One region of the Nocardia sp. NPDC059180 genome, then DNA from elsewhere that is predicted to be linked to it. Evidence: riboswitches for the same ligand, from Rfam matches in the RefSeq annotation. Region 1 holds a riboswitch; each other region holds the start of a gene.
What was found. Region 1 has a riboswitch for cobalamin ahead of ACFXNW_RS20850 (ABC transporter substrate-binding protein). Riboswitches for the same ligand answer to the same signal wherever they lie in the genome.

Region 1 (10,415 bases):
CCCTTCGCGCTCGCCATCCCGACCTGAGGCAGCGATTCTGACCCCCCATCGAGCCGATGGTTCCAGCACAGTTCTGGGGCGCGGCGTGGTTCGCCCGGACGATCCTCGCAGCACACGTTATGGTCGGGAACGTGGCCAGCAGCAAGGGGGCGGCTATCGAGCTCGATGTCGGGGACAGGCTGGTTCGTGTCTCCAATCCCGATCGGGTCTACTTCCCCGAATCCGGTGCCACCAAGCTCGACCTGGTGCAGTACTACCTGAGCGTCGGGGACGGGATCGTCAATGCGCTTCGGGATCGGCCGTGCATGCTGCACCGGTTTCCGAAGGGGCTGGCCGGCGACAAGGTGCATCAGAAGCGGTTGCCTGCGGGGGCACCGGATTGGGTGCCGACGGTGCGGGTGTTCTTCCCTCGCTATGGTCGGCATGCCGACGAGCTGTGTGTGTCGGAACTCGCGGATGTTATTTGGGCGGTGCAGATGTCGACGGTGGAGTTCCATCCGTGGAATTCGCGTCGCGCCGATACCGAACGTCCGGACGAGTGGCGGATCGATCTGGATCCGATGCCCGACTGCCCGTGGTCTCGGGTTCAGCACGTGGCCGGTGTGGTGCATGAGGTGCTCGACGAGATCGGGGCGGTGGGCTGGCCGAAGACCTCTGGCGGGCACGGGCTGCACGTCTACGTCCGGATCGCGCCGGAGTGGGGATTCCAGGATGTCCGGCGTGCCGCGCTCGCTTTCGCCCATGAGGTCGAGCGGCGCGCACCCGATGACGTGACCACCACCTGGTGGCGTCGGGATCGCGATCCGAAACTGCTGTTCGTCGACTACAACCAGAACGCCCGCGACCACACCATCGCCGCCGCGTACTCGGTGCGCGGAGTGCCCGAAGCCACCGTCTCCACCCCGGTGACCTGGGACGAGATCCCCGATATCCACCCGCGCGATTTCACCATCGCCACCGTGCCGTCCCGCTACCAGCAGCTCGGAGACCTGCATGCGGGCATCGACGACGCCGTCTTCGAACTGGACAGCCTGATCGAGTGGGCCGACCGGGACAAGGTCGAGCTGGACGAGGACGAGGACTGACCGGAGCCTGGCGCTCGTCGAGTACGTTCGGTCCGAAGACGGCCGAGGTGAGCGAAGGAGGTCCGAGGATGAGCGGCACAGACGTGGCGATCGCGATCGGCCCGGGCGAACAGCCGATACTCGAGCAGGCGGTGACCGAGGCCGGCGCCCGCATCGTCGACTTGGCAAACGCCCGCGCCCTGGTCTGGAACGGACCGCCGACACAATTCCCGGACCGGCTCCCTTCCGGTATCGAATGGGTGCAACTCAATGCGGCCGGCGTGGAGGACTGGTTCGACGCCGGTGTCTTCGACCGGTTCCCTCGGGTCCGATTCACCTCCGCCGCAGGCGCATACGCCGCTAGCGTTGCCGAGCACACGCTGATGTTGCTGCTGGCCGGAGTGCGTTATCTCCCGGAGCATCTGCGGGCCGCGAGCTGGCGGCAGCGGGAGTTCTTCCCGCATGTCGGTTCGCTGCGCGGCGCCACCGTCGCCATTGTCGGGGCGGGCGGAATCGGACGCGCGCTCATCCCGATGCTGACGCCGCTGGGCGCACAGATCATCGCGGTCAATCGTTCCGGACGCCCGGTCACCGGGCCGGGTATCACCGATTCGGTGGAGACGGTGCGCGCCGACGATCTCGCGAGCGTGTGGTCCCGCACCGATCATGTGGTGATCGCGGCCCCGGCCACCGCCGAGACCCGGCATCTGATCGGCGCGAAGGAGTTGGCGCAACTGAAGCCGACGTCGTGGGTGATCAACGTGGCGCGCGGCAGCCTCGTCGACACCGATGCCCTGGTCGAGGCGTTGCGCACGAACGCTATCGGCGGCGCGGGGCTCGATGTCACCGATCCCGAACCGCTACCAGACGGTCATCCGCTCTGGAATCTTCCCAATGCCATTGTCACCCCGCATGACTCGAATCCACCGCAGCTGCGCATGGCGGCATTCGCCGAACACGTGACCGACAACGTCACCCGTTTCGAAGCCGGTGCGGACCTGCTTGCACCGATCGACCCGCAGCGCGGTTACTGACCTCACGCGGCGGCGACCAGCTTGCTCCCACCGCGACCACGCGACCGCTCGCGCCCGGCCGCTCGCCGACCCGACGGGAGGGCATCGACCGGAGTCCGCGATCACCATCGCTCCCGACTTCGATGACACGCGGCGGTGTCCGGCGCATCGGCCGGTGGGCGCTACACTCGGGCGGTCGACGGCCGTGGCGCCCGCCGGTCCGGCGCGGGTGGGGTTTGCGAGGGAGGTGCAGCGATGCCGAACTACCGCATCGACGATCTCGCGCGCGCCGCAGGCACCACCAGCCGCAATGTCCGCGCCTATCAGGAACGCGGGCTGCTGCCGCCGCCGGTCGGCAAGAACGGCCGCGCCAGCATCTACGACGACACCCACCTGGAACGGCTGCGGTTGATCGACTCGCTGCTGCAGCGCGGTTTCACCACCGCCCATATCGCCGATTTCATCACTAGCTGGGAGACCGGCAAGGATCTCACCGAGGTGCTCGGGCTGCAGCACGCGGTGACGGCGACTTGGGCCAAAGATGAGCCGTTCGAGGTGTCGCGGGAGTTGATCGGCTCTATCCTCGGGCCCGATACCGATGACCTCGTCGAGCAGTTGCGCCGGATGGATCTGGTCCGCATCGAGAACGACACCGTCGTCTTCACCGACACCCAGCTGCTCACCTCCTTCGCCGAACTCGACGAATACGGGCTCGACCTACGCACCCTGATCAGCGTGCACACCCAGGTCGCCGCTCACATCGACGACATCACCAAGATCATGATCACCGCGGCGCGCAAACACATCGTCGACGAGCACGGCCCCGGCTGGCTACCGGAAACCAGCGAGGAGATCGCGCAGACGACGGCCATGCTCAACAAGATGCGCGAACTGAGCGTCGCGTCGGTGCACAGCACTCTGGCCCGCTCCCTGGACACCAATCTGCGCCGCGAACTGGGTGAATACCTCGAAACCGCCGCCGATCGCGATCGCAAACGCACCCCGGCCAACTCCGACGAATCCGAGAGGCGCCGGTAGCCCGAGCCCCCCACGGCTACGCGGTGTTGGCTAGCATGAGCTCGAAAACCCGCGGTGGGAGCCAGGAAGCCGGTGCGAATCCGGCACGGTCCCGCCACTGTTATCGGGGAGTCGGCCCCAACGACGACCACGGCCGCAAGGCTGGAAGGTCGGGGCCCGCGTCGATCCGGGAGTCAGGAGACTGACCCGCCGCGGAACACCACCACGGGGCGAGGACCCCGGGGGCGGCCATTCATCCGCGTCGTCACCACCGGCGGCCGGTCGGCGACTCGTGCACCACGCGGCAATACCGCGCCACGCACCCCGCGAATGCTGTTCTCGTGTCCCACCTTCGACGCGAGAGGAACGACATTGCCGGATACGAGGGTCACCCGCGTCGAGATCACCCGCCGTAGTTTGCTGACCGGGCTGCTCGCCGCCGCCACCCTGCCCGCGATCGCCGCGTGCGCTCACGCCGGTTCCGCGAATACCGGTGCCGGACCGACAGTGACCGACTTGACCGGCCGCACTGTCGTCCTGCCGGGCCCGGTGCGCCGGGTCGTCACGATCCCCATGCCCGCCGCCTCGATGATGATCGCGGTGGCCGGACGTCCGGATGTGCTTGCGGGCATGAACGCCGCCTCGGCGACCGCCATCCGTGACGGTTTCCTCGGCGAGGTGCATCCGCAGCTGCTGTCGGTCCGCACCGATGTGGCCGGCGCCGAGTTCGCGCCGAATGTGGAGAGCATCCTCGCCGCCGAGCCGGATGTGGTGGTGCAGTGGGGCGATCGCGGTGCGGGCATTCTCGACCCGCTGCGCAATGCGGGCTTGACGGTGGTGTCGCTCACCTATGGCACGCAAGAGGATCTGGAGGGCGCCGTCGCGCTGTACGGCGAACTGCTCGGCGCCACCGACCGCTCCGCTCGGATCGTCGACGGCATGCGTCAGCGGCGCGACCGGCTGACCGAGCGCCGTCCGGTGGGTGCGCCGCCGTCGGTGCTGTACCTGTTCGGCGATGCGGACGGGCTGCACGTGGCAGGCGCCGGGTCCTACAACCATTTCGTCACCGAACTGGTCGGCGCGCGGAATCCGGCCGCCGCGATCGCACAGCAGCGCGCCGTCGTCGGAATAGAGCAACTGCTGGCTTGGGACCCCGACATCATCCTGGTCGGCAATTTCGGTCCGACGCTGCCGGAGGACCTCTACGGCAACGCCGCGCTGGCGAGCTTGCGCGCGGTGCGGGAGCGTCGCGTCTACAAGGTTCCGCTCGGCGGCTACCGGTGGGACCCGCCCAGCCAGGAGTCACCGCTGATGTGGGAATGGCTCGCCGGGCTCGTGCACGGCACGGGTGCGCCTGGTCTGCGTTCGGAGGTCGTGCGCGACTATGGGTTCCTGTACGGCGCTGAACCCAGCGATGCGCAATTGGACACGATCTTGCAGGTCCGCGCCAATGCCGAATCGCGGGGCTATGCAGATTTCGGCCGCTGAGCGGGCGCCGCGGCAAGCGGGCAGCGACCCGCGGAAACGACGTCGCGCCGCCACGATCTGCCTGCCCTTGGCCGTCGTCGCCATCGGGATCGCCGCACTCGGAGTCGGCCGGTACTCGATCGGAGTCGTCGATGTCACCCGGATCCTGCTCGGCCAGGTGCTGCCGTTGGATCCGAGCTGGTCGCAAGCTCAGGAAGCGGCGGTGCTGCGGGTGCGCCTGCCGCGAGTGCTGCTGTCGATGCTGATCGGTGCGGGATTGGCGGTGTGCGGGGTGGTGTTGCAGGCGGTGTTCGGCAACCCGATCGTGAGCTCGCAGATCATCGGTGTCTCCTCGGGTGCGTCGTTCGGCGGCGCGCTCGCGATCGTGCTCGGGCTCGGTTCGGCGGCACTGGTACTGGGCGCGTTCGGTTTCGGCCTGGTGGCTCTGGTCGCGGTGTTCCTGACCAGCCGCACGCGCGGGCCCGCACCACCGTTGACGATCGTGCTGTCCGGAATCGTGGTCGGCGCGTTCTTCTCCGCGCTGGTCTCCCTGCTGACCTATCTCGCCGACCCCTACGGTGAACTGCAGTCGATCGTGTTCTGGCTGCTGGGCAGCCTCGCGACCGCGACCTACGGCAAGGTGGCGATCGCCGCGGTGCCGGTACTGCTCGGTGGGGCCTTGATCTGTGCGTTGCGCTGGCGGATCAATCTGCTGTCCCTCGGCGATGACGACGCGGCCACGCTCGGTGTGCGTCCTGCCCGGTTGCGCTGGACGCTGCTGGTGGCGGTGGCCGCCATCGTGGCGGGCGCGGTCGCGGTCAGTGGGGTCATCGGCTGGGTGGGGCTGGTGGTACCGCATCTGGCGCGGCTGTGGGTCGGCCCCGACCATCGGTTGCTGATCCCGGTGAGTATCGGTCTCGGGGCCGCCTACCTCACGGTGATCGACACCGTCACCCGCAACCTCGGGGCCGCCGAGATACCGCTCGGGGTGCTCACGGCCCTCGTCGGCGCGCCCGTGTTCCTCGTCCTGTTGCAGCGCAACCGCAAACGGATGTGGTCGGAGTGACCGAGTCGTCCGGCCTGGTGCTCGACGGGCTCGGGTTCTCCCACGAGCGCAGCGCGGGGTGGCTGTTCCGCGACGTCGACTGTCGCTGCCGCCCCGGCGAGGTGCTCGCGGTGCTCGGTCCGAACGGCCGGGGAAAATCGACGCTGCTGCGCTGCGTCACCGGCCTGACCGCACCGACCGAGGGCCGCGTGCGCGCGGACGGCCCGATCGGGTTCGTCCCGCAAAGCCATCGGTCGACGTTCGCGTACTCGGTGTTCGACATGGTGCTGATGGGCCGGGCGCGGCATTTGCGTGCGCTGGCCGTGCCCGGTCGCCGCGATCAGCAGATCGCGCTGGCGGCGCTGGATCGCGTCGGCCTCGGCGAGCTCGCCGACCGCGACTATCCAAGCCTCAGTGGCGGAGAACGCCAACTCGTGCTGATCGCGCGCATGATCGCCGCCCAGAGCGCGATCTGTGTGCTCGACGAGCCCGCGTCCGCACTCGATCTGCGCAACCAGGGCCGGATCCTGCGATTGCTGCGCGAGCTCGCCGATGAGGGCCGCGCGGTGGTGCTGACCACCCACCACCCCGATCATGCGATGGAGATCGCCGATACCGCGATGCTGATGTTCGGCGGCACGGACGTCCGGATCGGCCCGGTGACCGAACTGCTGACCGACGACACGGTCGGCGCGCTGTACGGCGTGCGTGCGCATTCGCTGATGCTCGACACCGGCCCCGAGCTGCCACCACGCCGGGTGATCGTCACCCGTGACGACCGGCCACCCGGCATGGCCGAGAACCACTGAGAGAGGGCACGATCTGTGACAGCTGACCTCGAGCTCGCGTGCACCGTCCGGCCGTGGGCACAGTTCGCGTTACCGCGTGCGCTGGCCGGAATCCGGGCAGCCGGGTACACGGCGGTGGCACTGCCGGTGCACGGTGTCACCGAGGTGATCACCCCGGTCACCTCGCCGACGGCGGCGGCCGAGATCGGCGCGGTGATCGCCGATCACGGGTTGCGGCTGGTGATGCTCGCCCACGCCGCCGATCTCGACCGCGGCGATACCCATGCGTTCGAGACGCTGTGCCGACAGCTCGATCATTGCATGCGCCTCGGTGTATCGACGCTGATCGATATGGGCTGCGCGGAACCAGCGCACAACGACCGCTATCTGCGATTGATGGCCGCCGCGGCGCCGTATGCCGAGGCACACGGAGTGACCATCGCCGTCAAACCGCACGGCGGACTCACCCGCACCGCCGCCGATACGCTGTCGGTGGTCGAGCGCGTCGGCCATCCGGCGTTCCGGATCTGCTGGGACCCGGGCAATCTCGTGCACTACGGCGGTGAACCACCGGCGCGGGGGCTCGGTGAGGTGGTGCCCTACATCCACGCTGTCGGGATCCGCGACCATCCGGCACTCGCACGCTACCGGGCCGTCAGCGGCGCCATGCCGCCCGCGATCACTCCGGGTGACGGCATTGTCGACTTCGCCGAGTTGTACCGCGCGCTGGCCGCGCATGGTTTCAGCGGTCCGAGCGCCGTCGAGAGCGTGACGAAGCTTGGCACTGCGGGCGAACTCGAGTCCGAGGCATCGCGGGCCCGTCTCAATGTCCTGGACGCGATGGCGGGTCACCCACCGAGCCTTCCGCGGCGCGAACCCATGGTGCGCGGACAGCGTTCCTGCTCGGTGATCGCACGCGCGGCGGATGAGGACCCGATCGGGACTGCTCGCCCGTTCGACCGATTCCTCATGCTCGAGCTGCCCTTGCCCTGGCCGCCGGGCATGGGCACACCGGTCTGGGAGACCGATCGGGTGGCTGCGCCGCTGCGCGCCGCGTTGCGTACCGCGACCCAGCGCACCCAGGAATGTGGGCTCACCATGAAAACGTTTGCCGCGGCGCCCGACCCGGAGTACTCCGTGCCCGGGCTGATGCGCGTCATCAGATTCGACCGGCGCCCCGGCGCGGCGGCCCCGTTCGAACGCATCGAACACCATGTTCCCCAGGACCTGGCACCCGAGTTGATCACCGCGCTGTTCGACGACGATCGCGACCAGCTCACCGGCTTCGCCCGCTACCGTATCCACGGCGAGCACCGCGATCTCGTCGTCTGCACCCACGCCTCCGTCGACGGGTGCTGCGGCACCCGCGGCTATCCGTTCTACGAGCGATTGCGCCGTTTCGGGGGCAGCTCCGACGCGGTCCGGGTGTGGCGGGTCAGCAGTTTCGGCGGCCATCGGTTCGCGCCGACCCTTGTCGACTTCCCGGACGGCCGATACTGGGGAAATCTCGGTCCTGAGCTGATTCCACAGCTGGTCGATCGGACCGGCCATCCCGCCGATCTGATGGGCTCGTATCGCGGGTGGTCGGCGTTGCGCGACCCGCGGGAGCAGGTCATCGAACGAGAGCTCTTCCGCGGCTACGGCTGGGACTGGATCACCCATCAGCTGAGCCTCGAATCCGACACCGATATGCGCTACCTCGCCACCGTGCACGACGGGCGTTCCGGCAGCACCGACCGGCACGTCGTCGAGGTGCGGGACCTGGGCACCCATCCCGTCCTGGTCGGGTGCGATCGCACCGCCGGGGAGCGGCCCCACTACACCGCCGCCCTCGTCACCGACCCGTAGTAGCCCCCACGAACAGCGGACTGCGCTCGAGGTTCGGCATTTCCGCATGTCGGGACCATCGCGACCGTAATGTCTTCGGCAAGCCGACGCCGACGAATGGAGTCTCATGACCTCCGATCGAGCGAAAATGCCACCGCGGGCGCTGGTGCGGGTGGCCGAACGGGCACGCAATGTGATGGCTGCGGCGCACCGGCGGATGGTGCCGGGGCATGTGGCACTGCTGGAGATGCTGGCGGCAGGCTGGCTGACCCAGGCCATTCATGCCGCCGCGGACCTCGGAGTGGCCGACGCGCTGGCCGACGGACCACGCGACGGCGCCGACCTGGCGAAGGCGGTCGGGGCCGATGAGGATGCGCTGCACCGGCTGCTCCGGCTGCTGATCAGTCACGGCATCTTCACCCGGCGCCGCGACGGCCGGTACGCGCTCACGCCGATGGCGCGGGCATTGCGGGCCGACTCCGAGGTCTCACTGCGCGACGCCGCGCTGTTCTTCGGGACGAAGATCCACCGGGACAACTGGACGCAGCTGGTGGACGTGGTGCGCACCGGTGACGCGGTGGGCAGCACCGTCGACGGAGTTCCGCTGTTCGACTATCTGCGCACCGACCGCGAACTCGGTGCCCTCTTCGACCGCGCGATGACCAGTATCGACGATCTCGGCAGGCTCCCGCTGCTATCGGCCTACGACTTCGGCCGCTACCGCACCCTCGTCGATGTGGGTGGTGGGCAGGGCGCATTGCTGACCGAGATACTGCGGCGGGCGCCGCAGGCGCGCGGCATTCTGTTCGATCTTCCCGAGGTGGTGGCCGAGGCCCGGCCCCGGCTGGCCGAACTCGGAGTGGCCGACCGGTGTGCCGTGGTGGCGGGTTCGTTCTTCGACACCGTTCCAGAAGGCGGCGACGCCTACCTGCTCAAGCACGTCATCCACGATTGGCCCATCGATCAGGCCACGCGGATTCTGCGCACCGTGCGCGCTGCCATGTCGCCGCAGGCGCGGCTGTTGCTCATCGAGTTGGTACTGCCGGACGACACGCGCCCGCATCCGAGCAAATACATCGACCTGGAGATGCTGGTCAACACCGGTGGCCGCGAACGCACCGAGGCCGAATACCGTGCGCTGCTGGCCGAATGCGGTCTCACCCTCGCCTCGGTTACCCCGACCCTGTCCCCGGAGAACGTGCTCGAAGCCGTCCCGGTGAGCTGAGCACCGGCCGATCGAGCGCGCTCAGCCCGGCACGGCCGCCTGCGCGATGAGGGCCAGATAGAGCGTGAGGATGAACAGCACGGCCGGTATCACCGGATAGTCCCCGTCCTGCGAACGCAGGAAACGCCCACCGCCGAGAAAGGGAACCACCAGCAGCACCAGCGGAATCCAGCCGATCACCGCGCGGGCGCCCTCGTGTTCCCAGGGCCGGACCAGCAACAGATCGGCGGCGACAGCGACCACCGCGCAGCCGAGTGCCGCGGCCACCGATCCGACTGTGCCGAGGGCGTTGGAGTAGTACATCTCTCCCGGCCGCGGTGTCCGTGAGGTCTTGCGCGCGAATTCGAACTGTAAGAACGCACCGGCGAAGATCACCGCGGCAGCCGCTGCCTGCCATCCGGATTCGACCTCGCCGGTGTCGATCGCCGACACCACGACATAGGCCGTGACCAGCAACTGCACCGGATAGGTCACCAGCAGATTCAGCAGAATACTGGTGCGGATCGGTTCCGAGAGCCGTTCCAGGCCCCACAGCCCGAGCCCGTACGCGAGCACCGCGGCGATGGCGACAGCCGAACCTACCGACAGCAGCAGGCTCGCCGCGATCGCACCGATCGCGATGACGGCCATCGCGGCGCGCAGATCCAGCGCGGTGACCGCACCCGTCACCAGTGGTCGATCCGGGTTGTGCACCCTGTCGTAGTCGAGATCCTTCTGCTCGTCGACCATCCGCAGATACAGCAGCACGAACGCGACCACCACGATCCGCAGCGCCGTCGCCCAGGTGGGGTGCCAGCTCGAATCCGGTTGGGTGACCAGCGCGGCCGTGCCTTCGAGCGCCAGCACCCACAGCACGCCGTAGAGCAAGTAATGCGGTTTGTACATCACGGCGGTGAAGCGCGCGATACGGATCACGGTGCCGAGCGGTCCCGTCGGCGAGGGCACGACAGCCGGGCCGGGAGGTTCTGC
Region 2 (10,415 bases), on a different contig from region 1:
GAGCCGGGGGTCGGTAAGTCGACGCTGCTGCTCGAGGTCGCCCATCGCTGGGCTGCCGCCCGCGACGAGCGGGCCCTGTACGTGACCGCCGAGGAATCCGCGGGGCAGGTCCGGTTGCGCGCGGACCGGACCGGCGCGGTGCACGAGCGGGTGTATCTGGCGGCCGAATCGGATCTGTCGATCGTGCTCGGGCACGTCGAGCAGGTGCGTCCGACGCTGCTGGTGGTCGATTCCGTGCAGACCATGCTCGCCCCGGACACCGATGGCGTCATCGGCGGCGTCACTCAGGTGCGCGCGGTGACGGCGTCGCTGACGGCGCTGGCGAAGGCCAGCGGCATCGCGGTGCTGCTGGTCGGCCACGTCACCAAGGACGGCGCGGTCGCCGGGCCGCGCACGCTGGAGCATCTGGTGGATGTGGTGCTGCAGTTCGAAGGGGACAAGAACTCGACGCTGCGCATGGTGCGCGGGATCAAGAATCGTTTCGGCAGTGCCGACGAAGTGGGCTGTTTCGAACTGCACGACGACGGCATCACCGGCGTCGCCGACCCGTCGGGGCTGTTCCTGCATCACCGCACCGATTCGGTGCCGGGCACGGCGGTCACGGTGGCGCTCGACGGTAAGCGTCCGCTGGTCGGCGAGGTCCAGGGGCTGACCGTCGACACCCAGGTGCCCGCACCACGGCGTGCGGTGAGCGGGCTGGACTACAACCGGGTGGCGATGATCCTGGCGGTACTACAGAGCCGCTGCGGGTTCTATGTGGGCAAGCAGGACATCTACGCCGCCACCGTCGGCGGCATGCGTTTGATCGAGCCCGCCGCCGATCTCGCGGTGGCGCTGGCCATCGCCAGCTCGGCCCGCGACACCGCCCTGGAGCCGGGCTGGGTGATCCTGGGTGAAGTCGGTCTCGCCGGTGAGGTCCGCCGGGTCACCGCGACGGCCCGCCGCCTCGCCGAAGCCGAGCGGCTCGGATTCACCACCGCGATCGTGCCGCCGGGGACGGACGCGAAGTCGTCGCCGATGAAGCTGATCGAAGTGACGTCACTGCGCGGGGCGATCCGCTTGGCCGGATTGAGTAAGGGCAAGGGGTAGCCGCTCCCTCAGGCGATGTTGAACGGCTCCGCGGCGCTGCGAATGGCACCGAGCTGGGCGACGACGTTGTACGCGCCGGCCGGGACCTGCAACCGCTCCCCCGCGCATTCCGGCTGGGAGGTGTTGCCGGTCCAGGTGACGGTGAAGGCCGCCTGCTCACCGGGCTTCAACGTGCGCTGGTCCGGTTCGCCGTCCGGGTAGCAGTCGGTGCTGGCCCACAGCCTGCGCTGACCGTCGAGGGTGTGCACGGAGACCTGCTGGAGGCCCGAGCCCATATCGCGGGTGCAGGCGTCGGCGGAGATATTGGTGATCACGATGCCGAATACCGGCTGCTCACCGACCCGGTAGGTGGGCTGGGCGACGGTCACCTTCACCGCAAGCGACTGGTCCGAGCACTGGCCCGCGGCGACCGGCGCACCACTGCTCGGCGTCGCGGATTCGGACGGTTTCGACTCGGGCGCGGCCGACGATTCCTTCTTGGTCGAAGCCTGACCCGCGGGCTTGTTCGTCTCCGTCGACGACGTTGCCGCCGCCGTCGTATCGCCGGGCGAATCTCCACCGCGCGATACCGCGACCACCAGCCAGATCACCAGCACGAGCGCGACGACCAGTACGCCGATGGCAAAAACACGACGCCGCCAATAGATCTCCGGAGGCAGCGGTCCGTTCGGTTCCAGCACGACTCAACGGTAAGCGCACCGCTCGGCACAGCAACTCAGGGGCACGGCGTGTCGGGGCGTGAACCGTGTCGGTCCAGGCCCCTTCACACCCCAGGAGCTGGGCAAATACGAGCGTTCGCGGCTCAGGCGACCTCGCCGATATCGCCGATCGAGCCGTGCAGCTTCGCCTCGCCGTCGGCCAATTTGTAAGTGACACAGGCAATCGCGAGCTGGCCGCTCGCGACCCGGTCAGCGATGATCGAGGAGCGCTGACGCAGCAGGTCGGCGGTCTCGACCACGTGGCGCGCCTCGAGCTCGTCGACGCTGGACAGACCTTCGCGGCGGCCGAGCAGGACAGATGGGGTCACGCGCTCGACGATGCTGCGGATGAACCCGCCCGGCACCTCGCCACCGTCGAGGGCGTCGAGGGTCGCCTTCACCGCACCGCAGCTGTCGTGGCCGAAGACCACGATCAGCGGCACGTTCAGGATTTCCACGCCGTATTCGATGGAACCGAGCACCGAGGAGTCGATGACGTGTCCCGCGGTGCGGACCACGAACATATCGCCGAGGCCCTGGTCGAAGATGAGTTCGGCGGCGACACGGGAGTCTCCGCAACCGAAGAGGATGGCTGTCGGATGCTGGCCTCCGACGAGCTTGGCTCGGTCTGCGGCCCCCTGATTAGGATGCTGCAACGTGCCGTTGACGAAACGGTCGTTGCCGTTGCGAAGGGACTTCCAAGCGCTGATCGGGTTCGACTGAGGCATGTGTCCATTTTGCACAGATTGTGTGTTACCGACGAGTCGGTATCCGTTACGGACCCGAAAACACCGTCTGGCCAGGCCCGAACGAGCACGGTGAGCAGCACATGAGAACGACGCCGATTGGAGTACATGTCCCGGTGGACGCCGACGCCCTGCTGGACTGGTACCGGGTTACCGCGCGTGACCTCCCCTGGCGACACCCCGGGGTGAGCGCCTGGCAGATCCTGATGAGCGAGATCATGCTGCAGCAGACCCCGGTGGCGCGGGTCGAGCCGATCTGGCGGGAATGGGTGGCCCGCTGGCCGGTGCCCTCGGCCATGGCGGCGTCCTCGCAGGCGGAGGTGCTGCGGGCATGGGGCAAGCTCGGATACCCGCGGCGCGCGCTGCGGCTGCACGAATGCGCGCGGGTGCTGGCGACCGAGCACGGCGATCGGGTGCCCGAGGATGTCGAGGTCCTGCTCGGCCTGCCCGGGATCGGCGATTACACCGCGCGGGCCGTCGCGTGTTTCGCGTACGGGCAGCGAGTCCCGGTGGTGGACACCAACGTTCGTCGCGTGGTCGCCCGCGCCGTGCACGGCCGCGCTGACGCGGGCAACCCGTCGGCACGGGATCTGCGCGAGACCGAGGCGCTGCTGCCGGAGCCGGTCCCCCGTGCCGCGACGTTCTCCGCCGCGCTGATGGAGCTGGGCGCGCTCGTCTGCACCGCACGCACCCCCGGCTGCGACGACTGCCCGCTGCCCCGGTGCGCGTGGATCGAGGCGGGCAGGCCTGCGTCGCAGGTGGTGCGGCGGACGCAGAAGTACGAGGGAACCGATCGACAGGCCCGAGGACGGCTCATGGACGTGTTGCGTGATTCGTCCGGGCCGGTGGAACGGGTGCGGCTCGATATGGCCTGGACCCGCGATCCAGGCCAGCGCGATCGCGCTCTGGATTCCCTGCTGGTCGACGGGTTGATCGAGCAGACGGCCGACGGGCTGTTCGCGCTGGCCGGCGAAACCGGGCACGTCGAACCCGGCAGCTGATCGGGCACGGCCCTCTGCGTTGCCGACGTTGATATTCATGCGGCGGCGCGAACTCGACCCACTTACGCGAACTCGACCCACTTACGCGAACTCGAGCCACTTACGCGAACTCGACCCGCTTACGCGCCGTTGATCACACCTTCGTCGCTGCCAGCGACCGCGAGAACGCGGTTCAAGAACCGGCTCACTTCGGCGCGATAACGACCGGGTTGATCGTCGTGGACCAGATGCCCTGCATCGGGGATGAGCACATACTCGGCCCCGGGGTGCACGGCCGCCATCGCCCGCATCTGCCCCGGCGGGGTGATGGTGTACTCACCCTCCAGCAGCAGTGCGGGCACGCGAACTGTGCGCCACTGAGTCCAGAAGTCCCTGGTCCCCCACTCCTCGGAGATATCGCGAAACGTCGACACCGAGCCGTGCAGGCGGTAGCCGTCGGGGCCGCGCTCGAACGAGGCGAGGAAATAGCGTCCGGCGACCGGGCCGAAGAAGTCGAGTACCGCGGCCTCGTCCGGGAACGGCTGCGGCCAGGCCTCGATCATGGCCGCCCAGTGCGCGGCGGTGCGGCCGGTGAAATCGGGGGCCATATCCTCGACCACCAGCGCTTTCACCCGTTCTGGGAACTGCGCGGTGAACATCCAGGCATGCAGCCCACCCATCGAATGCCCGATCACCACCATCGGCTCGGTGATGGGCTCGGTCGCGGCGGCCAGATCGGCGACGAATGCCTCGGTGCTCAGCTCGGCGGGCGCAGGCCTGCCGTGCCCGGCCGCGTCGAAGGTGTACACGTGCCCGAAACCGCGCAGCCAATCCAGATGATCACTCCAGGTGCGGGCACTACCCATCAGGCCGTGCAGCAGCACCAGCGGCGTGCCCGTCCCGCCCTCGTCGTACAACACGTCCGCGATTGTGCCGCACCGGCCGGTGATACCGATCGCACCCGCCGGTCCGCACAGGAGGAAGGTGCACAATCGAGGCATGTCTGTTGTGAAGATCAATGCGATCGAGATTCCCGAGGGCGCGGGCCCCGAGCTGGAGAAGCGCTTCGCCCATCGGGCGCACGCGGTGGAGAACTCGCCGGGCTTCCTCGGCTTCCAGCTGCTGCGGCCGACCGCGGGCGAGAACCGCTACTTCGTGGTCACCCAGTGGGATTCGGAAGAATCCTTCGCGGCATGGCGCGATGGACCGGCCCGCGAGGCACACGCGGGCCAGCAGACCAAGCCGGTCGCCACTGGTGCCTCGCTGCTCGAATTCGAGGTCGTCCTCGACGTCACGGGCAAGGCCTCGTCCGCCGGCTGAGACCATCCCGCAACGGCCGCCGTCGCCACGCTGTATTGACGACGGCCGCTGTGGGGTGTCACAGTTCGAAGGACAAACGCGAAGGTGACGCGGTAATCCGGTGCAATTCCGGAGCGGTCGCGCCACTGTGTTCCAGCCACCGAGTTCGGTGCCGGAAAAGCCAGACACCGGCACCTCCGCGACCACTCGACGGGACGCGAGTTTCCCAAGGAGGACTGGAATGGCCATCGTGCACTCCCCTGGCGCATCCGCCCGGGTCACCGATTCCCTGGCAACCGTGCTCATCACGGTCGGTGTCGTACTGCTCGCGCTGCTCACGCTGTACCTGGTCGGATTCGATCAGGGTGCCATCTCGCGCAGCGGGATGTACATGCATGAGCTGATGCACGACGGTCGTCACCTACTGGGCCTTCCGTGCCACTGATCGGAACTCTGCGCACCCTGTTGCTGCGTGGTCTGCTGGCCGGTCTGATCGCCGGTCTGCTGGCGGGCACGGTCGGCTATTTCGTCGGCGAACCCAAGGTCGAAGCCGCGATCGCCATCGAGGAGGCCAATGCGGCCGCCGAATCGGCGCACGGCGAGGCGGCCGGCGGTGGTGGACACAGCCATGGCGACGAGGAAGAACCGCTGGTCAGCCGCTCCGGCCAGCAGGCGGGCCAATTCCTCGCGCTCGGCCTCGCGGGTCTGGCGTTCGGCGCGATCTTCGCCGCCGTCGCTCATGTCGCGCGTCGCTACACCGCGCTGTCCGGGCCGAAACTCGCACTCGGACTCGGCATCGGCGGCTGGGCCGCGATCATCGCCGTGCCGTTCTTCAAGTACCCGGCCAATCCGCCTGCCGTCGGCGATCCGGAGACGATCAACGACCGGACGCTGCTGTGGGTGGCGGCGGTGCTGCTCGGCCTGGTCGCGGTCGGCGCCGGAGTGTATGTGTGGAAGCTGCTCGCCGGTCGGCTCGATACGCTGCGGCTGACGGCCGGTGTCGGCACGTTCGTGCTGCTCACCGCGATCGGCTACATCGTGCTCCCCGGTGTGAACGAGGTCGGCGCCGACTTCCCGGCAAGTCTGCTCTGGGAGTTCCGGGTGTCCTCCCTCGCGGTATCGACGACGCTGTGGGCCTGCCTCGGCCTCGGCTATGCGCTGCTCACCGAATTCGCCAACCGCACCAGTACTGCGGTGCCGGAGGCGGCTGCCGCAGCCTGACCCGCAATCCAGAAAGGGCGGCGCCGGTCGCATGACCGGCACCGCCCTTTTTCTGTCTCAGGACTCCAGTGCGGCGTCCAGGGTGATGTTGTCGACGCCGGCCAGCGCCTTGCTGACCGGGCAGCCTGCCTTGGCGGCCTCGGCGGCGGTGATGAAACCGGCGGCGTCGAGACCGTCGACCTGACCACGGACGGTGATCTTCACTCCGCTGATACGGAAGCCGCCTGCCGGGTCCGGGCCGAGGGTGACATCGGCGGTGACGTCGAGGCTGCGCGGCGTCGCGCCGGCATTGCCGATCTCGGCCGACAGTGCCATCGCGTAGCAGGACGAATGCGCCGCGGCGATCAGCTCCTCCGGGCTGGTGGTGCCGTCAGCGGCGTCGGCGGCGCGCTTCGGGAACGACACGTCGTACTTGCCTGCACCCGAGCTGGCCAGCTCGACCTGTCCGGTGCCGTCCTGCAGGCCGCCGGTCCATGCGGTGCGCGCGGTACGTGTAGGCATCACAGTCCTTTCCACTATCGAAATTGCGAGGGTTCCGGCTCGAACCTACCCGCAGAGCTCAACTCGCGGCAGCCGTTCGCTTGTCCAGCTGTTCCAGCACCGCGGGCCAGGCGGCGCGGTGCCGATCACAGGCTTCCTTGTTCGGAAACCCACTGTGCCGCAGCTTGATTCGAATACCTCGTGGCTGGTGGACGAAATCCATCCGCACCACCGTCTCCGCGCCCTCGGTGCCGCCCTCGCCGCTGACCCAGGTCAGCTCGACGAGCCGGTCGGGCTCGAGCCGCAGGAAGCGGCCGTAATGCGGCACGGGCGTGCCCTGATTGTCGGCTTCGAAGTAGAAGGGTTCACCCACCTGCGGACGCATGCGGACCGAATCGGGTATCGCGAACCAGATATCGAAGCCCTGGGTCAAAGCCAGGTACAACAATGCCGGTGAGGCGGCCATGACACGCTCGACGGTGAGCTCATAAGGCCGTGCCGACAGGTCCGGAAAACGCACGTGCTGATCGACCATCAGACCGACCTTACCCGCGCTCGCGGAACCGTCGAACCGTTTGCCGGACCGGTCGGCGATCAGCCGGGATTGGTCACCTTGGCCAGCACGATTCCGCCGACGATCAGCGACATCGCCAGAAACCGGCCCGCGCTCAACGGATCACGATGCACGACCATGCCGAGCACGATCGCACCGACCGCGCCGATGCCGGTGAAGACCGCGTACGCGGTGCCGACCGGAAGCGACTGCATCGCCCGCGACAACAGGTAGACCGCGAACGCCCCGAGCACGAAGCACAGCAGCGTCGGCAGTGGGCGGGTGAAGTTCTCGGTCGGCTTGATGCTCTGGGACCAGGCGATCTCCACCAGTCCCGCGAATCCTAGGATCAACCAGCTCATCGTCAGTACTCCCCGGCCAGCTCGCGCACCGTTGCCAGGGCGAGGTCATAGGACTGTTCATGCTCGGCGCGAAGATGCGCCATCACCGGATCGAGCCGGGAATTGGCCAGTTCCGCGTTGACGAACACCGCGTCTCGCACCGCGAAATGACCGGCGAAGAAATCGCGCAGATAGCGTTCCTGGTAGTCGAACTCGGCCTTGGGTGAACCGGGCGAGTACGCGCCACCGCGCGCAGCGACTACAACAAATCGCCGCTGCCCCAGCGACATTCGCGGAAACGCCACCTGATCGATCCAGGCCTTGAGAGCGGCCGGGACCGAATAGTTGTACATGGGAGTGCCGATGAGCACGACATCGGCGGCGAGCAGTTCTTCCAGCAGCGGGCCGGCGATCTGCCATGCCGCGCGCTGCGCCGGTGTGCGCACCAATTCTCCGATCCGCTCCAGATCGGTACTTCCCTCAGCGAGCACCAGATCGCAGATTTCGGTCCAACCCTCGTCGATGAAGGGCACCGAATCCACCGCGAGATCGCGGTAGCGGTAGTCGCCGTCCGGGTTCCCGGCGCGCCATTCGCCGGCGAAGGCGGCGCTCAATTCACGGCTGATCGACTTACTTCTTGCGCTGGCGTCGAGGTGCAGCAGTGTGGTCATCGGATTCCTCCCATTAACCGGACGTTGCGTCCGCTTCTTGCTGAGAGCGACTGTAGAACATAAGTGGACAGCTTGTCCACTTATTGGTTCGTCGGATACAGTCGTCGTCATGGAATCCCCCGCCGACCTGCTCACCATCGGTATGGGCCGCCCCCGTGAAGCGCCCGTCGAGCGCGCCGATGCCGCACGCAACCGGGCCAAGGTGCTCGCGGCTGCGGCCGAACTCTTCGCCGATCGCGACCCGCGCACGGTGACGATGGACGACATCGCCAAGGCCGCAGGCGTCGGCCGGGGCACCCTGTATCGCCGGTATCCGGACACGAATTCGATCGCCGTCGCCCTGCTCGACGAACATGAACGGGCACTGCAGCAACGATTACTGCGCGGCGAACCACCACTCGGTCCCGGCGCGGCCCCCGCCGAACGGCTGGCCGCCTTCTACGAGGCCATGGTCGAACTCCTGGAAAACCACTCGGGGCTGGTGCTCGGCGCCGAAACCGGCGGCGCGCGATTCGGCACGGGCGCCTACGGGTTCTGGTTCGCCCACGTGCGGGCATTGCTACGCGCGGCCGAGCTGGACAACCCCGACGCGCTGATCGACCCACTGCTCGCCCCGCTGGCCGCCGAGGTCTATCAGCAGCAACGCGCACGCGGCTTGGCCCCGGCGCAGATCACCGGGGCCTTGCGGCAGCTCGCGCACGCCCTGCTCGGACGCTGACGCTCAGACCAGATCGCGCCTGCGGATCAGCCAGATCGTGGCGATCACGAAGACCGCGGTGTAGATCGTCAGCGCGATCACGGACTCCACGCGGGTCAGGATGTCGAGGACCCCGGGTGTGGGCGGTCCATCGGTGGTGCGCATCGCGCCTGCCAGCGAGCCCGCCGCGGTGCCGGGCAGCCGATCGGTGACCACCTCGATCGGGCCGAAGATGCCCGCGACACCGCGCAGCAGGTTCTCCACGACCAGCACCCAGATCAGGCCGAGGCCGACAGCAAGCGCAGGGCCACGGGCGATCGCGCCGATCAGCGCACCCGCCAGGGTCCACATCCCGAGAATCAGACTGCCGCTGATGATCCCGTCCAGCGAATGTCCCAGCGACGGCATGAGCAGCTGCTGCGATTCACTGCTCGCGATCAGCGACGCCACACCGAGATCCACGGCGAAGGCAGCGAGCACCAGCCCGACCACCACCACCGCGAGACAGATCAACGTCCCCGAGATCGCCACGATCCGCGACGGTCCTTGGGTGAGCACGGTCTTCCAGGTCCCCCACCCGTAGCCGCTGCCGATCGTCAGCGCACCGAGGATCAGCATGAGCGCACCACCGAACATGGCCATGCCCTGGGTGAACACCTCCGGCACCGCACCGGGCAGCATCTGCTGCAACAGTTGATCTTTCGGCAGGCCATCCGACATCGATGTCTGCTCACCGGACCGATAGGCCAGGTAGTTGAACAGGTAGGCGAAGGTGAGGTTCAACAGGATCCAGCTGCCGAGGAGGATCCAGAACGCCGGCCATTTCGTCAGGCGCAGGCGTTCGGCTCGAACACTGGCGATCAGATCCGACATCGTCGACGTCGCGGTACGCACACTCATTTCACGGCCTCCAGCCCGGTCATCTCGAAGAACACTTCCTCGAGCGATTTCTCGTCGACACGCAGTTCCAGCAGATCGGCGCCGGATTCGACCACCGCGCGGGCGAGTTTCGGCGCCGCATCCGCAGCCGCCTCGACTCGGATGCCTGCCGCCGTGAGCATCACCGGCTCGCTGATCACCGCGCGGATCGCGGGGAACGCCAGCTCGGCGGGCTCGGCGCGGACCAACAGTGATGAGGCGCCCCGCAATTCGGCCACCGTCGATTCGGCCAGCAATCTGCCGCCGGAAATGACACCGACCCGGTCGCAGATCTCCTGCACCTCGCTGAGCATGTGACTCGACAGCAGCACGGTGTGCCCGTCCGCGGCCAGATCGGTGATCAGCGAACGCATCTCCGCCATACCCGCCGGATCGAGGCCGTTGGTCGGCTCGTCCAGGATCAGCAGGTCGGGGCGGCCGAGCAGAGCGGAGCCGACGCCGAGGCGCTGCTTCATGCCGAGCGAATAGGTGCGGTAGCGGTCATCGGCTCGCCCGGCCAGGCCGACCCGCTCGAGCGCTTCGTCCACCTCGGCCCGGCCCAGCCCGCGATATCGGGCCATGACCAGCAGATTGTCCCGGCCGGACAGATAGGGGTAGAAGCCAGGGCCCTCGATCAGCACACCGATCCGGCGCACCACCGCGGGATCGCCCGGCCGATGGCCGAGCACGGTGGCCGAACCCGCAGTCGGGGCGATCAACCC
Region 3 (10,415 bases), on a different contig from region 1:
GTCAACCGGGCGACATGCCCGGCGACCGCGAGCAGCCCGCCGGTACGCACTCGGGTGGCCAGCAGGGACTGATGCGCGTCACGGAAGGTGGTGTCGGTAACCCCGACCGCGTCCTGTTCACGCAGCGCCCGCGCGAAACCCTCGGGGCCAAGCGTCAGCAGCCGCTGCCGCGAGCCGTCCGGCGGCGGCACCGACAAATCGATGGCGGGCAGCTTGTCGTGCGGGTAGACCGCGGTCGGGCGTTCACCGTGCGGCTTGTTGACGGTGACGTCGGCCAGGTACTCCAGGATCTTGGTGCCACGGTCGGCAGACCGGCGCAGATCCAGCAGCTGCGGACGCTCGTCGATGAACGACGTGGTAACTCGGCCCGCCCGGAAGTCCGGATCGTCGAGCACCGCGAGCAGGAACGGGATATTGGTCGTGACGCCGCGGATGCGGAACTCGGCCAGCGCGCGGCGGGCCCGCGCGACCGCGGTCGGGAAGTCGCGTCCACGGCAGGTGAGCTTGACCAGCATGGAGTCGAAGTAGGCGCCGATCTCGGCGCCCAGATTTGCGCCACCGTCGAGACGGATACCGGCGCCGCCCGGGGTGCGGTAGGCGGTGATCCGGCCGGTGTCGGGGCGGAACCCGTTGGCCGGGTCCTCGGTGGTGATCCGGCACTGCATGGCCGCGCCGCGAATGGCGACGGTGTCCTGACTCAGGCCCAGATCGGTGAGGGATTCACCGGCGGCGATGCGCAGCTGCGACTGCACGAGGTCGACATCGGTGATCTCCTCGGTCACCGTGTGCTCGACCTGGATCCGCGGGTTCATCTCGATGAAGACGTGCTTGCCGCGCTCGTCGAGCAGGAACTCCACGGTGCCGGCGCAGCTGTAGCCGATCTGACGGGCGAAGGCCACCGCGTCGGCGCAGATCCGTTCCCGCAGTTCGGGATCGAGGTTCGGGGCGGGCGCGAGCTCGATCACCTTCTGGTGGCGCCGCTGCACCGAGCAGTCGCGCTCGAACAGGTGCATGACATTGCCCTGGGTGTCGGCCAGGATCTGCACCTCGATGTGGCGCGGATTCACCACCGCCTGTTCGAGGAACACGGTGGGATCGCCGAAGGCCGACTCGGCTTCGCGGGAGGCGGCCTCGATGGATTCGCGCAGCTGCGCGGGCGCGGCGACCCGGCGCATACCGCGACCACCGCCACCGGCGACGGCCTTGACGAAGACCGGGAAGTCCATCGATTCGGCTGCCGCCAGCAACTCCTCGACGTTTGCCGATGGTTCGCTGGAGTTCAGCACCGGAAGTCCGGCCGCCTTGGCCGCGGCGATGGCGCGCGCCTTGTTACCCGCCAGCTCGAGCACCTCGGCGGAGGGGCCGATGAAGGTGATGCCCTCGCGAGCGCAGGCGGCGGCGAGGTCGGGGTTCTCCGACAGAAAGCCGTACCCGGGGTAGATGGCGTCCGCGCCGGCCGTCTTGGCCGCCTCGATGATGGCCTCGATGGACAGATACGCCCGGACGGGGTGGCCTTCCTCGCCGATCTGATAGGCCTCGTCCGCCTTCAGGCGGTGGACCGAGTTGCGATCCTCATGCGGGAAGACGGCCACGGTCCCGATGCCGAGTTCGTAGGCCGCGCGGAAGGCGCGGATGGCGATTTCGCCGCGGTTGGCAACCAAGACTTTCGAGAACATTGGCTTAACGTACCCGCCGCCACCGCGTGGTTCGACACCGAAGTCCACTTCGCAGGAATCTTCACAACTAGGTATGGCACGGTTGCGAAGTTGCGTTCATCGGGCCGTCACATCTCACCGGCCTGCGCGCCGAACCGTGCGCAAAGCTGACCGCCGTAGTTACTGGCGGGTTACCACCACCCCGGGTACGGTGCCGCCGGCCCCCGCGCAGTTGCCCAGCCGAGGCGCCCATCAGCAGCCCGCGCTCTTCGCCGGTCAGCCCCCGGGACATTCGGCCGGCCGGGCGAGGCGAATCAGGGTCTCGGGCGGTCGGCTCACCACTCGAATGCCGCCCGGACTATCGTGGGCACTGCAGCTGGTTCGCCGGCCGGACGACAAGGAGCCCCGAACGTCCGCCCCGGCGTCGAAGCCCGCCACCAGGCGGGCGAGAGGGAACCCGGTGGAAATCCGGGACTGTCCCGCAGCGGTGAGCAGGAACGACCGCCGTCATCAGCACTGGGCACACAGCCTGGGAAGCGACGGCCAGTAGGTCGGCCGAATCGGCCGGTGCCCGCGAGTCCGAAGACCTGCCCGTTGTGCCGGATACGCCGTATCCGGCGGCCATCGCCTCGTGGATCGGGCGCCGCCACCAGTGTTGACATTCGACCCGGCCGGGTGGCCGGGTTCATCGGGGTCTCATCGGTGTCCGCGCACCCGAAAACGGCATTGGCTGTCGAACTTCAGCACTGGAGAACACCGTGACTGCACTTTCGCCAAGCCCGTTCACCGCAACGGTTCTCGGACTTCCCCGGGTGGGGCCGCGCCGGGAACTCAAACGCGCCACCGAGTCCTACTGGGCCGGTCGCATCGACGCGGACCAATTGCATGACACCGCCCGCGAGCTGCGCCGCGCCCAGTACGCCGAATTGCTCGCCGCCGGACTGGATTCGATTCCGGTCGGCACCTTCTCCTACTACGACCAGGTGCTCGACACCGCGGTACTGCTCGGCGCGCTGCCGCCGCGGGTCGCTGGGATCGAGAACCCGCTGGATCGCTATTTCGCCGCGGCGCGGGGCAACGACTCGGTCGAACCGCTGGAAATGACCAAGTGGTTCGACACCAACTACCACTACCTCGTTCCCGAAATCGGTGCCGAGACGACGTTCTCGTTGCACCCCAAGGCGCTGCTCGACCAGCTGCGCGAGGCAATCGAACTCGGGGTGCCCGCCCGGCCGGTCGTCGTCGGGCCGATCACCTTCCTGAAGCTGGCCAAGACCAGCGGTGCGGCCGCACTCGACCGCGTCGGCGAGCTGATTCCGCTGTACCGGGAACTGCTGGGGCTGCTCGCCGACGCAGGCGCGAGCTGGGTACAGATCGATGAGCCTGCCCTGGTCACCGATCTGACCGAGGACGAGCTCGCGGTGGTGCGGCAGGTGTACACCGAGTTGTCGGCGGCCCAGCGCCGTCCGGCCGTGCTGGTCGCCACCTACTTCGGCACGCCCGCCGGTGCGCTGGCGACATTGGCAGGCACCGATATCGAAGGCATCGCCGTCGACCTGACCTCGGGTACCGATGTCGCCGAGGTGGCGGCGGTGCCCGCGCTGGCGAACAAGCTGCTCGTCGCCGGTGTGGTCGACGGACGCAATGTGTGGCGCACAGATCTGGACGCCGCCCTGACCACTCTCGGCACCCTGCTCGGGTCCGCGGGTTCGCTCGCGGTGTCCACGTCGTGCTCGCTGCTGCATGTGCCGTACTCGCTGGCGGTCGAGACCCGCCTGGACGACGCACTGCGCTCGTGGCTGGCATTCGGCGCCGAGAAGGTCGCCGAGGTGCGGCTGCTCGCGACCGGTCTGAGCACAGGCACGGAGGCGATCGCCGACGAGTTGGCCGCCGCGCGTGCGGCATCGGCGAGCCGCAAGGCCGACCCGCGGATCAGCAACGCCCAGGTCCGCGCCCGCCTCGACGCACTCGGTCCCGACGCCATCCGGCGCACTCCGGCCGAACAGCGGCGCACCCTGCAGCAGGAGCGGCTGCAGTTGCCCCCGCTGCCGACCACCACTATCGGCTCGTACCCGCAGACTTCGGCGATCCGGCTGGCGCGCGCGGCACTGCGCTCGGGTGAGATCGACCAGAGCGAATACGAGCGCCGGATGCGTGATGAGATCGCCGATGTCGTGGCGTTGCAGGAGAAGCTGGAGCTGGACGTGCTGGTGCACGGCGAGCCCGAACGCAACGACATGGTGCAGTACTTCGCCGAGCAGCTCGACGGGTTCGCGGCGACCGATCTGGGCTGGGTGCAGTCCTACGGCACCCGGTGCGTGCGCCCGCCGATCCTGTTCGGTGACGTCAGCCGTCCGGCGCCGATGACCGTCGACTGGATCAGCTTCGCCCAGTCGCTGACCGAGAAGCCGGTCAAGGGCATGCTTACCGGTCCGGTCACCATTCTGGCCTGGTCGTTCGTCCGTGACGACCAGCCGCTGGGAGATTCCGCGCGGCAGGTGGCGCTTGCCATCCGGGACGAGACGGTGGATCTGCAGGACGCGGGCATCAGGATCGTGCAGGTGGACGAGCCCGCGCTGCGCGAGCTGCTGCCGCTGCGGGCCTCCGATCAGCAGGCCTATCTGGACTGGTCGGTGCAGGCGTTCCGATTGGCGACCTCCGGTGTCGCCGACTCCACCCAGATCCACACCCATCTGTGCTACTCGGAGTTCGGTGAGGTGATCGACGCGATCGCCGGCCTGGATGCCGACGTGACCTCGATCGAAGCGGCGCGCTCGCATATGGAGGTGCTCGATGATCTGAATGCCGCCGGATTCGATCTCGGTGTCGGGCCGGGTGTCTACGACATCCACTCGCCCCGGGTGCCCGGTGTCGAGGAGATCACCACCGCCCTGCGTGCGGCGCTGAAAGCCGTTCCCGCCGAGCGCCTGTGGGTCAACCCCGACTGTGGCCTGAAGACCCGCGGCCCAGTCGAGGTGGAGGCGTCGCTACGCAATATGGTCGCCGCGGCCCGCGCCGTGCGCTGATCAGCACGACCGGATGAACGAAGCTGGGCCGCACCTCACAGGTGCGGCCCAGCTCCGCTTTCCCCACCCATCAACTGCACACCTCTCAACCCTCCGTCTCTCCCGCAGCCCCCGGCTCCCGTCTCCTCCCGCGCTTCTCCACACACCCCTGACATCGCCGCGCCACCCGCAACACCGGCCGATCCCGCGACTCCGGCGCCACCACCCCACGCCACACCGCCCGGCACCCCTGATTCCGCTCCATGCGCCTACCCCTCCTCACACATCACAGTCATCGTTTCGCCAGGTTGGACGACCCGGGCAAGGATTCGGTTCCCCCTTATTCCAAGAACTTTCAACACACCGCACGACACGCCGCGGAATGTCGAAATCGTCGAGAATCACCCCCATATGAGCAGGACCGGCCGTCCCGCTGCACAGGCAGCGTGACGGCCGGTCCGGGTGCGCGGAATCAGGCGACGACGAGTTCGCGTTGCTCGACGCCGACGTACTCCGACAGCGGACGGATGAGAGCGTTCGACTGCGCCTGCTCGATGATGTGCGCCGTCCATCCGGTAATGCGGCTCATGACGAAGATGGGGGTGAACATCTCGATGTCGAAGCCCATCAGGTGGTAGGCAGGGCCTGCCGGGAAATCCAGGTTGGGTTTGATGCCGGTGGATTCGGCCATGGTGCGTTCGAGTTCGGAGTACATGCGCAGCCATCGGCTATCTCCGGTCACCTCGGCCACCTCATCGAGCGCGGCCTTCATGGTGGGGACGCGGGAGTCGCCGTTTTTGTAGACGCGGTGGCCGAAGCCCATCACCTTCTGTTTGTTCGCAAGTTTGGTGTGCAACCATTCCGCGGCCAGTTCGGGATCACCGATCTCGAGCATGGCGTGCATGACGGCCTCGTTGGCGCCGCCGTGCAGTGGACCCTTCAACGCGCCGATCGCGGCGGTCACGGCGCTGTAGATATCGGACTGGGTGGAGGTGACCACCCTCGCCGCGAAGGTCGAGGCATTGAAGCTGTGCTCGGCGTAGAGGATCAGTGAGATCTCGAAGGCTTTGACGATCCGCTGATCGGGCACCTTCCCGAAGCACATGTTGAGGAAGTTCTCCGCGAACCCCATATGCGAATGCGGCGCAATCGGTTCCAGGCCACGCCTGCGACGCATATCGGCCGCGATCACCGTCGGTAGCACAGCGGTCAGCCGCAACGCCTTGACCAGCAACACCTTCTCGTCCGCGGCACCGGCGAGGTCCTCGACCGGATCTTCGGACCCGAGGTAGCTGACCACCGTACGCACCACATCCATCGGATGGCAGCTGTCGGGCATTTTCTGCACCAGCGACAGGATCGACCGATCGGCGCGCCGCTGCGCGCGCTCGCGCTGGCACAGCAGTTCGAGCTGCCCTGCGTTCGGAAGCTCGCCGTACCAGAGCAGATAGGCGACCTCCTCGAACGAGCACAGCCGCGACAGATCCTGAACGGCATAGCCGCGATAGGTCAGCGAATTGGTCTCGGGCACCACCTTCGAGATGCTGGTGGTATCCACAACCACACCCGCCAGCCCCTTCTTGATCTCGGTCATATCGATCACTCACTCACGGTGAAGTTGAAAATTCCGGCATCGAAATCGTTGTAGCGCTGGTAGTCCAGCAGTTCGTAGAGCCGCGAGCGGTGCTGCATGCTGTCGATCAGCCCCGACTGCGTTCCGGTGGCAGCGATCTCACGCAATCCACGTTCGGCGGCGAACATTGCCAGCCGCAACGTCGTCACCGGATAGATGACGGCGTTGAAGCCGATCTCTTCGAGCGTGCCTGCCGAAATCAGTTCGGATTTGCCGAATTCGGTCATATTCGCCAGCAACGGAACATCCACCGCCGCACGGAACTTCGCGAACTCACCTTCGTCTGCCAGTGCTTCGGTGAAGATCAGGTCGGCGCCCGCGTCGGCGTAGGCTTTGGCGCGATCGATGGCCGCGTCCAGCCCCTCGATGCCACGGGCATCGGTGCGCGCGCAGATGACGAAGTTCGGATCGCGCCGCGCCGACACCGCCGCCCGCAGTCTGCGCACCATCTCGTCGCGCTCGACCACCGCCTTACCGTCGAGATGGCCGCACCGTTTCGGATTCACCTGGTCCTCGATATGGCAGGCGGCCAGGCCCGCGTCCTCGAGCAGGGTCACCGTGCGGGCGGCGTTCATCGGCTCACCGAACCCGGTATCGGCGTCGATCAGCACCGGCAGATCGGTGACGCGGGCGATCTGCTGTCCCCGCCCGGCCACCTCCGTCAGGGTGGTCAGCCCGATATCGGGCAGCGCGAGCTCGGCGGAGACGACCGCGCCCGACACGTAGACGCCTTCGAAGCCGACCTCTTGAATCAGCTTGGCGACCAGCGGATTGAACGCGCCGGGCATCCGCTGAATCCGGTTCGAGGACAGACCGGCCCGCAAGGCGATCCGCTTGCCGGCCGCGCTGGTCGCCGCCGCGATGAGCCCGCTCATCAGAACACACCCTCGGGGATGGCAGGACCACCGGCGAGCACCTGGTCGGACACGGTGAAGGTCAGCTGGTCCAGCTCACCGGCGGCCAGTTCCGGCGCCCGCTGCGCCACCTCGAGGAACCTGCGCTGCTCCGCGGCGTCGAGTACGCCCTCGGCCAGCACGGTGAACTTCTCGATGTACTGCTCGCGGACGAACGGCCGCGCGCCCAACGGATGCGCATCCGCCACGGCCAGCTCGTCGGTGATGGTCTCACCGCTCTTCAAGGTCACCACCGCGCGTGCACCGAAGGCCTTCTCGTTCGGGTCGGTGGAGTGGTAGCGACGGGTCCATTCCGGATCCTCGACGGTCGAGATCTTGTGCCACAGTTCGACGGTGTCGGGCCGCTGCGCGCGTTCGGGCGCGTAGGAGCGCTCGTGGTGCCAGGTGCCGTCCTGCAGCGCGACCGCGAAGATATAGGGCACGGAGTGATCGAGGGTTTCCCGGCTGGCCTGCGGATCGAACTTCTGCGGGTCACCGGAACCGGTGCCGATCACCACGTGGGTGTGGTGGCTGGTGTGCAGCACGATCGAGGCGATCTGATCGAGATCACCGATCTGCGAGCGCATCCGGCGGGCCAGATCGATCGGCGCCTGACTCTGATATTCGGCCGAGTGCTCCTTGGTGTAGCTGTCGAGGATGGCCAGCTTCGGCTCGCCGGGGCCGGGCAGCGGCAGCTGGTATTCGGCATCGGGTCCGCCGAGCAGCCAGGCGATGACGCCGTCGGCGCCCTCCCAGATCGGCGAGGGCGCACCCTCACCGCGCATCGCGCGATCGACGGCCTCCACACCCATCTTCCCGGCGAAGGCAGGCGCGTAGGCCTTCCAGCTCGAGATCTCGCCCTTGCGCGACTGCCGGGTCGCGGTGGTGGTGTGCAGCGCCTGGCCGATGGCCTGGTAGATCGTCTCGGCATCCAGTCCGAGCAGGGTGCCGAGACCGGCCGCGACAGACGGGCCGAGATGGGCGACATGGTCGATCTTGTGCTCGTGCAGGCAGATTCCGCGCACCAGATCCATCTGGATCTCGTAGCCGGTGGCCAGCCCGCGGATCAGATCCGCGCCACTGCGGCCGGTGTGCTGGGCGACGGCCAAAATCGCCGGGATGTTGTCGCCCGGATGGGAGTACTCGGCAGCCAGGAAGGTGTCGTGGAAATCCAGTTCGCGCACCGCGACGCCGTTGGCCCACGCCGCCCACTCCGGCGACACCACGCGATCGGAGGGCAGACCGAACACCGTCGCGCCCGCACGACCGGCTCGCGGCTGATACCCCGCCGCCAAGGCTTGGACCCGCGCCGAGGACACCGGGCGACGCACCAGCGAGGCGGCTGCCACCGCGGCGTTGTCGATGATCCGGTTGACGATCATCTCCCGCACCGCATCGGTCACCTCGACCGGATCGGTGGCGACCTCGGCGATCTTGGTGGCCAGATGCTCCGCGCGCGGGAAGTCTTCCGCGGATCCGCGAGCGCGTACGATGTTGGTCTTCATGCGTCCTCCGCACTGTGGGCGATCTCTTCCGATACTTCGCACGCTACGCAGACGTAGCCTTCGGCAAAACACCTTGCACAGGTGGATTTTTGTGGGTAACAACCGGCATTTTTGCGATGTTTGCGAAGATATGGGAGTACGATCGCTCGCCGTGCGAAAGATGTACGCCGGGGCCCGGCTGCGACGGCTGCGTGAGGAACGGCGAATGACCCAGGCCGCGCTCGCGAAATCGCTGGACCTGTCGCCGAGCTATCTCAATCAGCTCGAGCGCGACCAGCGTCCGCTGACCATCCCGGTCCTGCTCAAACTGAACTCGACCTTCGACCTGGACGTGCAGTTCTTCGCCGCGGACTCCGATGCCCGACTGGTGTCGGATCTGCACGAAGTCCTCGTCGACGCCGCCGGCGGGGACAGCGCGCCACTCACCGAGATCGAGGAGCTGGCGACGCGGCAACCGGAGATCGCGCGCCTGGTGGTGGCGATGCATCGCCGGTTGCGTACCGCGACCGATCAGCTCGATCTACTCTCGGCGCGGGTCGCCGCGCCGGTAGGCGCGGCCGGGGTACCAATGCCGTATGAGGACGTGCGCGATTTCTTCTACGACCATCACAATCACATCGGCCGCCTCGATCTGGCCGCGGAACGGCTGTTCGACGAATGCGGTCTGTCGATCGGTTCGCTGGACCGGCAGCTGGCGCGGGTAGCCGAGGAGCGCGCCGGTGTGACGGTGCTGGTGCGTGGCGACGGCGCCGACTCCTCGGTACCCAAACGCCGTTACGACCCCGACAGCCGCACCCTCACCCTGGCCAGGCGGCTGCGGCCCGGGCAGCGGGCATTCCAGATCGCCACCACGCTGGCGTTCCTGCTCTACGGCAACGAGCTCGACGCCGTCCTGAGCGAAGCACCGTCACTGGTCGGCGAATCCCGCAATCTGGCGCGGATCGGACTGGCCAACTATTTCGCCGGTGCGCTGGTGTTGCCGTACGGACGTTTCCTGCGGTCGGCCGAGGAACTGCGCTACGACATCGATCTGCTCGGTCTGCGTTTCGAGGTCGGTTTCGAAACCATCTGCCATCGACTGAGCACTCTGCAACGGCAGGGCCAGCGCGGCGTGCCGTTCTTCTTCGTGCGCACCGATCGGGCGGGCAATATTTCGAAGCGGCAGTCCGCCACCGCCTTTCACTTCTCCCGCGTCGGCGGCAGTTGCCCGCTGTGGGTGGTGCACGAGGCGTTCGCCCATCCCGGCCGCGTCCTCACCCAGGTCTCCGAAATGCCCGACGGCCGACGGTACTTCTGGATCGCGCGCACCGCCATGATGGCGCCGCAGGGCTTCGGCACCATGGCCAAGAACTTCGCCATCGGACTCGGCTGCGATATCGAATACGCCGACCGGCTGGTGTATTCCAAGGGCATTCAGCTCGACGATCCGGCGACCGCGGTGCCGATCGGCGCCGGATGCAAGGTCTGCGATCGACCTTCCTGCCCGCAGCGTGCGTTCCCGCAGATCGGCAGTCCGCTGGCCGTCACCGAGGAGGTGTCGGTGGATCTGCCGTACCCGCGCGTGCGGGCGTGAGTCAGGATTTGGCCAGGTACTCCAGGCGTTCGGAGTCGACCGCGGCGTGCATCATCGCCGCCAGCCCTGGATGCCGGGACAGACCCGGATCCTGTTCCACCAGCTCACGTGCGAGCTCCTGTGCCGCGGTGATGACTTCGAGGTCATCGAG

Region 2: linked by a shared signal. The riboswitch ahead of ACFXNW_RS03730 (CbtB-domain containing protein) and the one ahead of ACFXNW_RS20850 (ABC transporter substrate-binding protein) in region 1 are both predicted to bind cobalamin.
Region 3: linked by a shared signal. The riboswitch ahead of metE (5-methyltetrahydropteroyltriglutamate--homocysteine S-methyltransferase) and the one ahead of ACFXNW_RS20850 (ABC transporter substrate-binding protein) in region 1 are both predicted to bind cobalamin.

Annotation. Positions count from the first base shown of each region.
Region 1 is NZ_JBHZBU010000006.1:336,392-346,806, reverse strand. It holds gene ACFXNW_RS20870 (RecQ family ATP-dependent DNA helicase) at 1-27, shown strand, start outside; gene ligD (non-homologous end-joining DNA ligase) at 120-1,085, shown strand; gene ACFXNW_RS20860 (D-isomer specific 2-hydroxyacid dehydrogenase family protein) at 1,154-2,098, shown strand; gene ACFXNW_RS20855 (MerR family transcriptional regulator) at 2,333-3,115, shown strand; cobalamin riboswitch at 3,178-3,299, shown strand; gene ACFXNW_RS20850 (ABC transporter substrate-binding protein) at 3,467-4,582, shown strand; gene ACFXNW_RS20845 (FecCD family ABC transporter permease) at 4,563-5,627, shown strand; gene ACFXNW_RS20840 (ABC transporter ATP-binding protein) at 5,624-6,415, shown strand; gene ACFXNW_RS20835 (TIM barrel protein) at 6,431-8,242, shown strand; gene ACFXNW_RS20830 (methyltransferase) at 8,349-9,446, shown strand; gene ACFXNW_RS20825 (hypothetical protein) at 9,468-10,415, opposite strand, start outside.
Region 2 is NZ_JBHZBU010000001.1:794,201-804,615, reverse strand. It holds gene radA (DNA repair protein RadA) at 1-1,089, shown strand, start outside; gene ACFXNW_RS03755 (hypothetical protein) at 1,098-1,769, opposite strand; gene ACFXNW_RS03750 (carbonic anhydrase) at 1,892-2,515, opposite strand; gene ACFXNW_RS03745 (A/G-specific adenine glycosylase) at 2,617-3,534, shown strand; gene ACFXNW_RS03740 (alpha/beta fold hydrolase) at 3,654-4,433, opposite strand; gene ACFXNW_RS03735 (antibiotic biosynthesis monooxygenase family protein) at 4,513-4,833, shown strand; cobalamin riboswitch at 4,872-5,024, shown strand; gene ACFXNW_RS03730 (CbtB-domain containing protein) at 5,054-5,257, shown strand; gene ACFXNW_RS03725 (CbtA family protein) at 5,248-6,033, shown strand; gene ACFXNW_RS03720 (OsmC family peroxiredoxin) at 6,091-6,534, opposite strand; gene ACFXNW_RS03715 (SRPBCC domain-containing protein) at 6,593-7,048, opposite strand; gene ACFXNW_RS03710 (DMT family transporter) at 7,108-7,428, opposite strand; gene ACFXNW_RS03705 (FMN-dependent NADH-azoreductase) at 7,431-8,078, opposite strand; gene ACFXNW_RS03700 (TetR/AcrR family transcriptional regulator) at 8,188-8,796, shown strand; gene ACFXNW_RS03695 (ABC transporter permease) at 8,800-9,675, opposite strand; gene ACFXNW_RS03690 (ABC transporter ATP-binding protein) at 9,672-10,415, opposite strand, start outside.
Region 3 is NZ_JBHZBU010000003.1:360,086-370,500, reverse strand. It holds gene ACFXNW_RS12105 (pyruvate carboxylase) at 1-1,676, opposite strand, end outside; cobalamin riboswitch at 2,104-2,244, shown strand; gene metE (5-methyltetrahydropteroyltriglutamate--homocysteine S-methyltransferase) at 2,414-4,681, shown strand; gene ACFXNW_RS12095 (bifunctional 2-methylcitrate synthase/citrate synthase) at 5,133-6,254, opposite strand; gene prpB (methylisocitrate lyase) at 6,260-7,168, opposite strand; gene ACFXNW_RS12085 (MmgE/PrpD family protein) at 7,168-8,691, opposite strand; gene ACFXNW_RS12080 (short-chain fatty acyl-CoA regulator family protein) at 8,843-10,264, shown strand; gene recG (ATP-dependent DNA helicase RecG) at 10,266-10,415, opposite strand, start outside.